2 linked regions of the Anaeromyxobacter diazotrophicus genome follow. The protein of the gene in region 1 interacts with the protein of each later gene in a pairwise test. Links are inferred from orthologs where the notes say so. Each region holds a gene or a part of one and is shown on either strand. Other genes may lie near its edges.

What was found.
Region 2: the proteins of HWY08_RS02175 (region 1) and HWY08_RS10690 interact in binary tests that used the Escherichia coli proteins (3 or more experiments, as listed by UniProt). The link is inferred for Anaeromyxobacter diazotrophicus from one-to-one orthologs.

What each region holds. Positions count from the first base shown.
Region 1 is NZ_BJTG01000001.1:490,075-495,667, forward strand. Bases 1,188-4,130 are described here. They hold HWY08_RS02175 (protein-disulfide reductase DsbD family protein), read left to right. Parts: upstream 1,188-1,928; coding sequence 1,929-3,332; downstream 3,333-4,130. Other genes in these bases: HWY08_RS02170 (IscS subfamily cysteine desulfurase), read right to left, coding at 1,188-1,800; HWY08_RS02180 (hypothetical protein), read left to right, coding at 3,358-4,011; HWY08_RS02185 (HDOD domain-containing protein), read left to right, coding at 4,104-4,130. In the rest of the region: HWY08_RS02160 (iron-sulfur cluster co-chaperone HscB C-terminal domain-containing protein), read right to left, coding at 1-99; Fe-S cluster assembly scaffold IscU, read right to left, coding at 108-533; more of HWY08_RS02170, read right to left, coding at 592-1,187; more of HWY08_RS02185, read left to right, coding at 4,131-5,324; argC (N-acetyl-gamma-glutamyl-phosphate reductase), read left to right, coding at 5,564-5,593. UniProt on the Escherichia coli protein: Required to facilitate the formation of correct disulfide bonds in some periplasmic proteins and for the assembly of the periplasmic c-type cytochromes.
Region 2 is NZ_BJTG01000004.1:445,626-451,274, forward strand. The notes cover bases 1,609-4,607. They hold HWY08_RS10690 (TlpA family protein disulfide reductase), read left to right. Parts: upstream 1,609-2,843; coding sequence 2,844-3,371; downstream 3,372-4,607. Other genes in these bases: HWY08_RS10685 (efflux RND transporter periplasmic adaptor subunit), read right to left, coding at 1,609-2,733; HWY08_RS10695 (DNA gyrase inhibitor YacG), read left to right, coding at 3,379-3,585; HWY08_RS10700 (NAD(P)-dependent oxidoreductase), read left to right, coding at 3,582-4,535. In the rest of the region: HWY08_RS10675 (ABC transporter permease), read right to left, coding at 1-762; HWY08_RS10680 (ABC transporter ATP-binding protein), read right to left, coding at 759-1,436; more of HWY08_RS10685, read right to left, coding at 1,507-1,608; HWY08_RS10705 (tyrosine-protein phosphatase), read left to right, coding at 4,609-5,334; HWY08_RS10710 (lysylphosphatidylglycerol synthase transmembrane domain-containing protein), read left to right, coding at 5,331-5,649. UniProt on the Escherichia coli protein: Involved in disulfide bond formation. Catalyzes a late, reductive step in the assembly of periplasmic c-type cytochromes, probably the reduction of disulfide bonds of the apocytochrome c to allow covalent linkage with the heme.

The sequences.
Region 1 (5,593 bases):
CGCGAACAGGTCCTCGCCCGGAGGGGCGGGCTGGAGCGACTGGCACGACGCGCAGCGCTCGCCGCCCGGGAGCTCCGCGCCGCAGCTCCAGCACGCCACCGCGCGGCTCAGGACTTCGCGGCGACGGCGGGGGGCGGCGCCTCGGCCCCCGCGGCGCGCTTGCGCTGGTAGTCGGCGACGGCCGCCTTGATGGCGTCCTCCGCCAGCACCGAGCAGTGGAGCTTCACCGGCGGCAGCGCGAGCTCCTCGGCCACCGCGGTGTTCTTGATGGCGAGCGCCTGGTCGAGCGTCCGCCCCTTCACCCACTCGGTGACGAGCGAGGAGGAGGCGATGGCGGAGCCGCAGCCGAAGGTCTTGAACTTCGCCTCGGCGATGACTCCCGCCTCGTCGACCCGGATCTGCAGCTTCATCACGTCGCCGCAGGAGGGCGCGCCGACGAGGCCGGTCCCGACCGACGGGTCGTCCTTGTCGAGCGAGCCCACGTTGCGCGGGTTCTCGCAGTGGTCGACGAGCTTCTCGGAATACCCGCTCATCCGCTCCTCCGGCGCAGCGGCGGAGGACGAGCCCCCGCCCTGCGACCCGTGCACGGCGCTAGCGCGACCACTCCACCTTCGAGAGATCGACGCCCTCCTTCGCCATCTCGTACAGGGGCGACATCTCGCGCAGCTTCTTCACCTTGGCGGCGAAGAGGGCGACGGCGTAGTCGACCTCCTCCGCGGTCGTGAAGCGCCCCAGGCCGAAGCGGATCGAGCTGTGCGCGAGCTCGTCGGGCACGCCCATGGCCCGCAGCACGTAGGAGGGCTCGAGCGAGGCGGAGGTGCAGGCCGAGCCGGACGAGACCGCCACGTCCTTCACCGCCATCATGAGCGCCTCGCCCTCGACGTAGGCGAAGGAGACGTTGAGGTTGCCGGGCAGCCGGTGCTCGAGGCCGCCGTTCACGGTCATGAGCTCGACGCCCGCCTCCAGCCCGCGGCGGAGCCGCTCGCGCAGGGCGAGCACGCGCGCGCCCTCCGTCTGGAGCTCGGCCGCGGCCAGCCGGCAGGCCGCGCCGAGGCCGACGATGCCCGGCACGTTGAGCGTGCCCGAGCGGTGCCCCCGCTCGTGGCCGCCGCCGTCCATCTCCGCGATGAGCCGGACCCGCGGCTTGCGCCGGACGTAGAGCGCGCCCACGCCCTTCGGGCCGTACACCTTGTGCGCCGAGATGGACGCGAGGTCGACGTCGAGCGCCTGCACGTCGAACGGGATCTTGCCCACCGCCTGCACGGCGTCGCAGTGGAACACCACGCCCCGGGCGCGCGTCAGGCGCCCGATCTCGGCCACCGGCTGGATCGTGCCGGTCTCGTTGTTCGCCGCCATCACCGACACGAGGATGGTGTCGGGCCGGAGCGCCCTCGCCACCTGGTCGGGATCGACGCGCCCGTCCGGGCCCACCGGCAGGAACGTGACCTCGAAGCCCTCGCGCTCGAGCCGGTGCATGGGGTCGAGCACCGCCTTGTGCTCGGTGGCCACGGTGACGAGGTGGCGCCCCTTCTCGCGGTAGAAGTGCGCCGCGCCCTTCACCGCCAGGTTGTCCGACTCGGTCGCCCCGCTCGTGAAGACGATCTCGCGCGGCTCGGCCCCGATGAGCCCGGCCACCTCGGCGCGGGCCGCCTCCACCGCCTCCTCGGCCCGCCAGCCGAACGCGTGGCTCTTGGACGCGGCGTTGCCGAAGTCCTCGCGGAAGAAGGGCAGCATCGCGTCCAGCACCCGCGGGTCCAGCGGCGTGGTGGCGTGGTAGTCCATGTAGATGGGAATCTTCACGGCCCCTGGGCGGCTCCTATCCTAGGACGCTGGTCCTACCGGCCCCGTCCCGGGCGGTCAAGCGCCCCTGCTCTACAAGGGAGCGGCCCCACGGCGGTTTTCGCGCTATCCATCGTCCCAGACCTCGCATGCGCACCTCGACCCGACTCCTCCTGGCCGCCCTCGCCGCCGCCGCCGTGCTGGCGCTCCCCAGCCTGTCCGCCTCGGGCGCCACCGGCGCGGCCACCGACCTGGGGCTCGGCCACCAGCTCGCCCAGGGCTCCCTCCTCGCCTTCGCGATCGCCTTCGCCGGCGGGGTGCTGACCAGCCTCACGCCCTGCGTCTACCCGCTCATCCCCATCACCGTCTCCATCTTCGGCGCGCGCCGCTCCGGCTCGCGGGCGCAGGCCATGGGGCTGTCCGGCCTCTACGTGCTCGGCATCGCGGTCACCTACTCGGCGCTCGGCGCCACCGCGGCGCTCACCGGCAAGGCGTTCGGGTCCGCCATGCAGAGCCCGTGGGTGCTCGCGCTGGTGGCGGCGGTCTTCGTCGCGATGGCGGCCTCCATGTTCGGCGCCTTCGAGCTGCAGCTGCCCGCCTCCCTCCAGGCGCGGCTCTCCTCGGTGGGCGGCGCGGGCCGCGCCGGCGCCTTCGCCATGGGCCTCGTGGCCGGCCTCATCGCCGCCCCCTGCACCGGGCCGGTGCTGGCGGCGGCGCTCGCGTTCGTCGCGACGCAGGGGTCGGTCGCGTACGGCGTCGGCATCATGTTCGCGTACGCGCTCGGCATCGGGCTCCTCTTCTTCCTCATCGGGGCCTTCTCGCTCGCGCTGCCGAAGAGCGGCCCGTGGATGGAGACGGTGAAGAGCGTCTTCGGCGTGGTGCTGCTCGCCATGGCGCTCGCCTACCTCCGGGACCTCTTCCCGGCGCTGCGCGGCCTCGCCTCGCCCGCCCCGGCGGCGCTGGCGGTGGCGGCGGGCGCGGCGGCGGCCGGGGTGCTGCTCGGCGGGCTCTCCGCGGCCGGCCCCGGCGCCGGCGCGCGCCTCGCCAAGGTGGCCGGGGTGGCGCTGGTGGTGGCGAGCGCGTTCTACGCCGGCGGCGTGGCCGACGCGCGCGCCCGGGCCTCGGCGGCCGGCGAGGGCATCGCCTGGCTCGTGAACCAGGAGGAGGCGGGGCTGGCGCGCGCCCGCGCCGAGGGCAAGCCGGTCCTCATCGACTTCTGGGGCGACTGGTGCGCGGCCTGCAAGGAGCTCGACCGCACCGCCTGGAGCGACCCGCGCGTCCGCGAGGAGGCGGCGCGGTTCGTGACCATCAAGATCGACAACTCCGCCGACCGGCTCGCCGACCCGAAGGTGAGCGCCGCCGTGGATCGCGTCTTCGAGAAGTACGGCATCCTCGGCCAGCCGACGGTGCTCTTCATCGACGCCCGCGGCCAGGAGCTGCCCGCCCCGGCGCGCGTCACCGCGGTGATCGGCGCGGACGACATGCTGAAGCGGATGAAGGCGGTGGACCGCGCCTGCGCGCAGCCCGCCGTGGCGTGCCTCGCGCGCTGGTGAGGTCTTCGCCTATCATCCGCGCACCATGCTCGCCTCCCTCCTCGCCGCCGCGGCGCTCTCCGCGGCCGTCGTGCCCGAAGCGCGCCTCATCCCGGAGGGGCCGCGCTTCGCGTCGCTGCAGGGCGGCGAGACGCTCGGCGCCGGCGGCACCGAGCTCTTGCTGACGGCCGGCTTCTCGACGCTGTCCGGCACCTACGCCCAGGGGCTCAACGAGGCGAACGACCTCGGCGCCCAGGTCGAGCTCGACTGGCTCACCGGCGAGCTCTTCGCGGGCGGCCTCTACCGGCAGCTCACCTGGCGCTTCGGCGAGACGTTCGTCTCCTGGCGGGCGCGGGCCGGCCTCTACGTGGACGGGGGCGCCACCTGGGCGGTCTCCAGCAACCACTCGGCCACCGGCATCCAGGCCGTGCCGGGCCTGGCGCTGTCGCGGCGCTTCGCCCGCGTCACGCTCTCCGCGGCGCTCGACGGCCGCATCGACCTCACCCTCTCGAACCAGGGCGGGCGCGCGGTCGGGGTGAAGGGCACGGTCGCCTGCGAGACGCCGCTCTGGGGCGACCTCCTGGCCGGGGCGCGGGTGGGGGTGGGCGGGCTCTGGTCCTACGCCGGCGCGCCGTTCGCCGGCGACTCGCCGCGCACGCTGCTCGACCTGTCGGCGCTGCTCACCTACCGCCTGTTCTGACGCGGCCGGGACCCGGGTGCCGCCACCCCCGGGGTCGACCGCTGCGGGTTCGCGCACCTGGGGGCGGCACGCGGCTTGAAGCGCCGGGGGGCATGTCGCCCGCCGAGCCGCGCCCGGATGTCGTCGCCACCCCCACCTCCTTCGACCTCGACGCCGCCATCGTCGACCTGGTCTCGCGCGGCGCCGTCAAGGTGCCGCCCTACCCGGCGGTGGCGCTGAAGGTCGAGGAGCTCGTCCGCAAGGAGGACTTCGGGCTCGACGAGCTCACGAAGCTGGTCGCGTCCGACCAGGCGCTGGCGGCCGACGCGCTCCGCTGCGCGAACTCCGCCTTCTACAACCGCGGCAACGCGGTGGCGTCCCTCAACGGCGCCATCACGCGCATCGGCGCCAAGGAGGTGGTCCGCCTCGCGCTCGCCTCCGGCCTCGGCGCCCACGCGCGGAAGCCCGGCCCGCTCTCGGCGCTCAAGCGGCGCGTGTGGCTCGAGGCGCTCGCCTCGGCGGCGCTGGCGCAGGAGCTGGCGCGCGCGCGCCGGCTGGGCGCGGAGGAGGCGTTCGTGTGCGCCCTCCTGCACGACTTCGGGAAGATGATCGCCGTCGCCTGCGTGGAGGAGCTCCTCGCCGCGCACGACGAGGTGCAGCGCAAGCCGCTCGAGGAGTGGCTGGCGGTCGTGGACCGCTATCACGTCGAGCTCGGGCTCGTCCTCGCCGCGCAGTGGGAGCTGCCGCAGCTCGTCTCGGACGTCGTGTCGCTGCACCACCAGGAGGACCTGGCGGGCGCCGCCGACCCGCGCATGGTGGAGCTGGTGCAGGCCACCGACGAGGTGGTGCACCTCCTCGCCGACCGCGCCAGCGTCGGCGCCGACGAGCTGGGCGCCCTCTCGGCGCTCACCGCGCCGGAGTGCGAGGTGGTCACGCGCGTGCTGGAGAAGCTCCCCGCCTTCATCGCCTCCTTCGAGACGGGGAGCGGTACGGACGCGGGCCCCAGCGCCATCGAGCCCGAGCCGGCCGACCACTTCCTGAGCGGCCCCACCCCGGTGAGCTTCCCGGTCACGGTCACGGTGAACCGCGAGGTGCGCGAGTACCAGGCGATGGGCATCGCCACCAGCAACCTCATGGTCACCGGGAAGGGCGCCCTCCCGGAGAACGTGCTCATGGAGCTGAAGGTCGGGTCGACGCCCCCGTTCACCTGCTGGGCCACCGCCAAGCTCTCCTGGCCCGAGGGCGAGGGCCACACCGTGCTCCTGCAGCCGTTCGCGCTCAACGGCCCCACGCAGGCGATCTGGAAGGAGCTCCTCCGCTCCACCACGACCTGAGGACCGGCCGGCGTCCTTGACACCCTCCGCCCACCCTCATAAAAGAGGGCGCCCTCGCCCAGGTGGCGGAATTGGTAGACGCACCAGATTCAGGGTCTGGCGGTCGCAAGGCCGTGGAGGTTCGAGTCCTCTCCTGGGCACCATCTTCACCGGAGGCCGGCGCGCGCGAGCGGCCGGCCTCTTCGCTTTCCGGCGCCGGCGGTTGACATCCGCGCCCGGTCGCATATTCATGCAGATGCATGCATGAACTCTCGACCGCGGTGGTGGGC
Region 2 (5,649 bases), on another replicon or contig:
GCGGTGGCGCTGCTTGAGGAGCGAGGTGACCTCGCGCTGCGCGTCGGCGACGAGCTGCGGGCCGCGGGCCTCGACCATGAGCATCCCGACCGCGTCCGACTGCGTCCCCTGGATGCGCCGCACCAGCGTGCTCCAGGGCATGACCACCACGTCGTCCTGATCCTGGCCCCAGCTGCCCTGGCCCTTCGCCGCCAGGACCCCGACCACCTTGCAGGGCACGTGCTTCACCCGGATCTGCTCGCCCACCGCGTTCGCCTCGCCGAATAGCTTCTCCTTCACGGTCTGGCCGAGGAGGCACACCTTCGCGCCGGCCGCCTCCTCCTCCCGCCCGAACGGCTCGCCCTGCGCGAGCGGCCACTGGCGCACCGTGAGGTAGGCGGAGGTGGAGCCCATGATCTGGGTGAACCAGTTCGCGTCGCCGTAGACGACCTGCGCGCCGCTGCGGTTCACCGGGGCCACCGCCGCCACCGCCTGCGGCAGCTCGCGCTCGATGGCGCGGGCGTCGTCGAGGGTGAGGTTCTGGGTGGCGCCGGCGCCGGTGGCCGCGCCGTGGGTGTTCATCGAGCCCGGGACCACCATGAGCAGGTTCGACCCGAGGGAGGCCATCTGCTGGGCCACCTTGGCGCGCGCGCCCTGGCCCAGCGAGACGGTCGAGACCACCGCCGCCACCGCGATGACGATGCCGAGCATGGCCAGCGCGGAGCGGAGCTTGTTCTTGCGCAGCGCGCGGAGCGCGGTGCGCAGGGCGGGGAGGAGGATCACGGCCCGGTCCCCTCCCGCGCCGCCAGCCGCCGGCTGGCCACCGGCTCGTCCGAGAGGACGCGCCCGTCGCGGAAGACGACGGTCCGGCGGGCGTGCTGGGCGATGTCGGGCTCGTGGGTGACGAGGAGCACGGTGAGCCCCTCGTCGTTCAACTCCTGGAAGAGCCGCATCACCTCGAGGCTGGTGGCCGAGTCGAGGTTCCCGGTCGGCTCGTCGGCGAGGAGCAGCCGGGGCCGGTTGACGAGCGCCCGGGCGATGGCGACGCGCTGCTGCTGGCCGCCGGAGAGCTGGGCCGGCGCGTGGTCGAGCCGGCCAGCCAGCCCCACCCGCTCGAGCGCCTCGACGGCGCGGCGGCGGCGCTCGGCGGCGGAGGTGCCCTGGTAGACCATGGGCAGCTCGACGTTCTCGAGCGCGCTCGTGCGCGGGAGGAGGTTGAAGCCCTGGAACACGAAGCCGAGCGCGCGGCCCCGCGCCCGCGCCAGCGCGTCGCGCGAGAGGCGGCTCACCTCCTCGCCGTCGAGCTGGTAGCTGCCGGCGGTGGGCCGGTCGAGGCAGCCGACCACGTTCATGAAGGTGCTCTTGCCCGAGCCGGAGGCCCCCATGATGGCCACGAACTCGCCCGGGAACAGGTCGAGCGAGACGCCCTTCAGCGCCTGCACGCTCACGTCGCCCATGCGGTAGGTCTTCTCGATCTCGCGGGCGCGCACCACCGGGGCCGCCGCCGGGGCGCGGAGCCGCTCCGGGCTAGAAGAGGCCACGGCGCGGCCCCCCCTGCGGCGGCCCACCGGCGCCGCTCCCGTCGCCCGTCACCACCTCGTCTCCTTCCTCGAGGCCGGAGAGGAGCTCGGTCTGGCGGCCGTCGGAGATGCCGAGCTCGACCTCGGCCGGGGCGAGCTGGCCGCCGCGCAGCTGGTAGACCCGGCCGCGCCGCACCCCCTTCCGCGGGGCGCCGTCGGCGCTCGCGGTGCGCTCCACGCGGCCCGCCCCGGCGCCGGCGCCCGGCCGGCCCTCGCCGCCGGGCCGGGCGGAGCCGGGGTCGCCGGCTGGACGGAAGCGCAGCGCGGCGTTCGGGACGCGCAGCGCCTCCGGCACCTGCTTCGTCACGATGGTCACCGAGGCGGTCATCCCCTGGCGCAGCTTCCGCTCCGGGTTCGGCGCGTCGATGACCGCGGCGTAGGTGACGACGTTCTGGATGGTGCTGGGGGCCTGGCGCACCTCGCGGATCTTCCCCTCGAACTGCTCGCCCGGGAACGCGTCCACGGTGAACCGGGCGGCGAGCCCCTCCTTCACCTTCCCCACGTCCGCCTCGTCGACGTTGGCCAGGATCTGCATCCGCGTCAGGTCGTTCGCGATGAGGAAGAGGGTGGGAGCCTGCAGGCTCGCGGCCACCGTCTGGCCCACGTCGACGCTGCGCGAGATGACGATGCCGTCGATCGGGCTGCGGATGCGGCAGAGCTGGACGTTGGTGAGCGCCGTGTCGCGGTCGGCGCGTGCCTGGAGCACCCGCGCCGCCGCGCCCTGCAGCGCCGCCTCGGCGCCCTCGCGCGCCGCCAGCGCCGCGTCCACGTCCGCCGCCGCGATGAGGTTGCGCTTCTGCAGCTCGAGGCTGCGGCGCTCGGTCCGCTGCGCGTCGGCGAGCGCCGCCTTCGCCTTGGCCACGTCCGCCTCGGCCGCGGCCAGCCCCGCCACCGCCCGCTCCAGCGCGGCCTGGAACAGGCGCGGGTCGATCTCCGCCACCACCTGGTCCTTCTTCACCGGGGTGTTGAAGTCGGCGTACAGCTTCGAGATGGTCCCGGACACCTGCGAGCCGACGTTGACGGTCACCACCGCCGAGACGTCGCCGGTGGCCGAGACCACCTCGGCGACGCCCCCGCGGGTGACGCGGTCGGTGCGGTAGGCGGGGTGGGGGCGGCTGCCGCAGGCGGCCAGGGCGAGGGGGAGGGCGTAGGCGGCGAGGTGGAGTGCGCGCATGGGAGCGGCGCCATCCTAGCGCCGCGCCCCGGGGAGGGGCCCGCCGGTAACAGTTCTTCACACGCGGCGCCCCCGGCGAATCCTCCCGGCCCGGATATACTCCAACGCACATGAACCGCTGGCTGAAGCTCGTCCTCCTCGCCCTCGCCGTCGTCCTCGCGTTCGAGCTCGTCGTGCACCGCGCCCGCCGCCTGCGCGGGGTGCCCTCCGGCGTCGCCGCCCCGGGCTTCACGCTGCCCGCCGCCGACGGCGCCCAGGTCTCGCTGGAGGGGCTGCGCGGCAAGGTGGTGGCGCTGAACTTCTGGGCCACCTGGTGCGGCCCGTGCCGGGAGGAGATCCCGGAGCTGGCGCGCGTCTACACCGCGCGGCAGGGCCGCTGCTTCGAGATGCTGGGGGTGGCGGAGGAGTCGGGCGCGCACGGCGAGGTGACGGCCACCGCCCGGAAGCTCGGCATCAACTACCCGGTGCTGTTCGACGACGACGCCAAGGTGGGCGACGCCTTCCACATCCCCGGCTACCCGCGCACGTACCTCATCGACGTGGACGGGCGCATCCGCAAGGTGTTCGAGGGCCAGCTCGCGGAGGGGGAGCTCGACCGCGCCCTCGCCCCGCTGCTCGCCGAGTGCCCGCGAGCCTGAGGCGCGCGTGACCGCGACGAAGACCTGCGCCATCTGCGGCAAGCCGGTCCCTCCGCGGCCGGAGAACCGCTCCTATCCGTTCTGCTCCGACCGCTGCCGGCTCATCGACCTCTCGAAGTGGCTCGGCGAGGAGTACCGCATCCCCGGCCCGCGCGCCGGCGACGGCGCGGACCAGCCGCCCGCGCCCGGCGCCGAGGAGGACGAGCCCTCGTGACCGCGCCCGCCCGCCCGCTCCTCTACCTCGTGCGCGCCTTGCCCGGGGCCGAGCTGGCGCCGCTGCGCGCGAGCTTCGAGGTGCGGGGAGGCGAGCCGCACCCGCCCGCCCGCGACCGGCTCCTCGCGGAGGCGCGCGAGGCGGCCGCGCTGGTGGTCACCTACCTCGACCGCGTCGACGCGGCGCTCCTCGAGGCGCTGCCCCGGCTGCGGCACGTCGCCTCTTACGGCGTCGGCCTGAACCACGTGGACCTCGCCGCCTGCCGCGCCCGCGGCGTGGTGGTCACGAACACGCCCGACGTCGTGACCGACGCGACCGCCGACCTGACGCTCGCCCTCCTGCTGGCCGCCGCGCGCCGCGTGGCCGAGGGCGACCGGGTGGTCCGCGCCGGCGGCTGGACCACGGTCGACCCGGGCTGGATGCTCGGCACCGAGGTCACCGGCAAGACGCTCGGGATCGTGGGGTTCGGGCGCATCGGGCAGGCGGTCGCCCGCCGCGCGGCCGGGTTCTCCCTGCGGATCCTGTACGCGGCGCCGCGCGAGGTGGCGTTCCCCGGCGCGGAGCGCGTCGAGCTCGACGCGCTGCTGGCGCGGAGCGACTTCGTCTCCCTGAACGTGCCGCTCACCCCGGGCACCGAGAACCTCCTCTCGCGCGAGCGCCTCTTCGCCATGAAGCGAGGGGCGATCCTCGTGAACACCGCCCGCGGCGCGGTGGTCGACGAGGCCGCGCTGGCGGAGGCGCTGGCGAGCGGGCACCTCGCCGCCGCCGGCCTCGACGTCTTCCGAGACGAGCCGCGCGTCCCCCAGGCCCTGCTCGCCCGCGAGAACGCCGTGCTCACGCCGCACCTCGGCTCCGGCACCCGCGAGACGCGCGCCGCCATGACGCGGATGGTGCTCGCCGACGTCCTCCGGGTCGGGCGCGGCGAGGCGCCGCTCCACCCGGTCCCCTGACGGCCGGGCGGCGCCCCGGCGCGGAACCCGGGCGGGCTTCCGTGGTATACGTGCGCGCCGCCGCTCCGCCGCCATGGGCCTCGTCGACCTTCACTGCCACCTGCTCTGGGACCTCGACGACGGCTGCCGCACGGCCGAGGAGACGCTGGAGGCGGCCCGCGCGCTCTCGGCCGTCGGCTACGCCGAGATCGCGGCCACGCCGCACGTCCAGGCGCGCTACAGCGGCGGCGACGAGCGGCTCGTGGCGGCGCGGCTGGCCGAGGCGCGCGCGCTGCTGCTCCGGGAGGGGGTCGAGATCGCGCTTCACGGCGGGGGCGAGAACGTGCTCGACGAGGCATACCTGGAGCGCGCCGGCCGGGGCGAGGGGCGCCCGCTCGGCGGTCACCCGCGCTGGGCGCTGGTCGAGGTGCCGTTCCAGGCCGACGTCCCGGACCTGGCGGCGCTCGTGGCCCGCGCCCTCGCCACGGGGACGGCGCCCATCCTGGCGCACCCGGAGCGCTGCGTCGCCTTCATGCAGCCCGGGCGCGCGGCGGAGGTGGTCCGGCTCGGCGGGGCGCTGCAGCTCAACCTGGGCGCCCTGACCGGGCGCCACGGCCGCGTGGCGCAGGCGTTCGCCGAGCGGTTCCTGGGCGAGGGCCTCTACGCCGTGGCGGGCACCGACCTGCACGCGCCGGAGGCCGCCGACGAGTGGGTGGGCGAGGCGCTCGAGGCGCTCGCGGTCCGCGCCGGCGCGCGCGAGCTGCGGCGGTTGTGCGAACTGAACCCGCGGCGGGTGCTGGCGGGCGAGGAGCTCACATGAAGCGACTCCTGCAGACGCTGGGCGGGCTGGCCATCTCGGCGGCCGCGCTGGGGCTCACGCTCCGCGGCAAGCACCTCGACCGGATCTGGGCCGAGATGCTGCACGCCGACTACCGCTGGCTCTGGCCGTACCTCGCCATCCTCCTGCTCATCCACCTCGTCCGGACGGTGCGCTGGGGCATCCTGCTCGAGCCGGTCGCGAAGGTGCCGTTCTCGAAGCTCAACGCGACCGCGGCGGTCGGCTTCATGGCGCTCGTGATCCTGCCGTTCCGGCTGGGCGAGTTCGCGCGGCCCTACCTGGTGGCGGAGCGGCCGC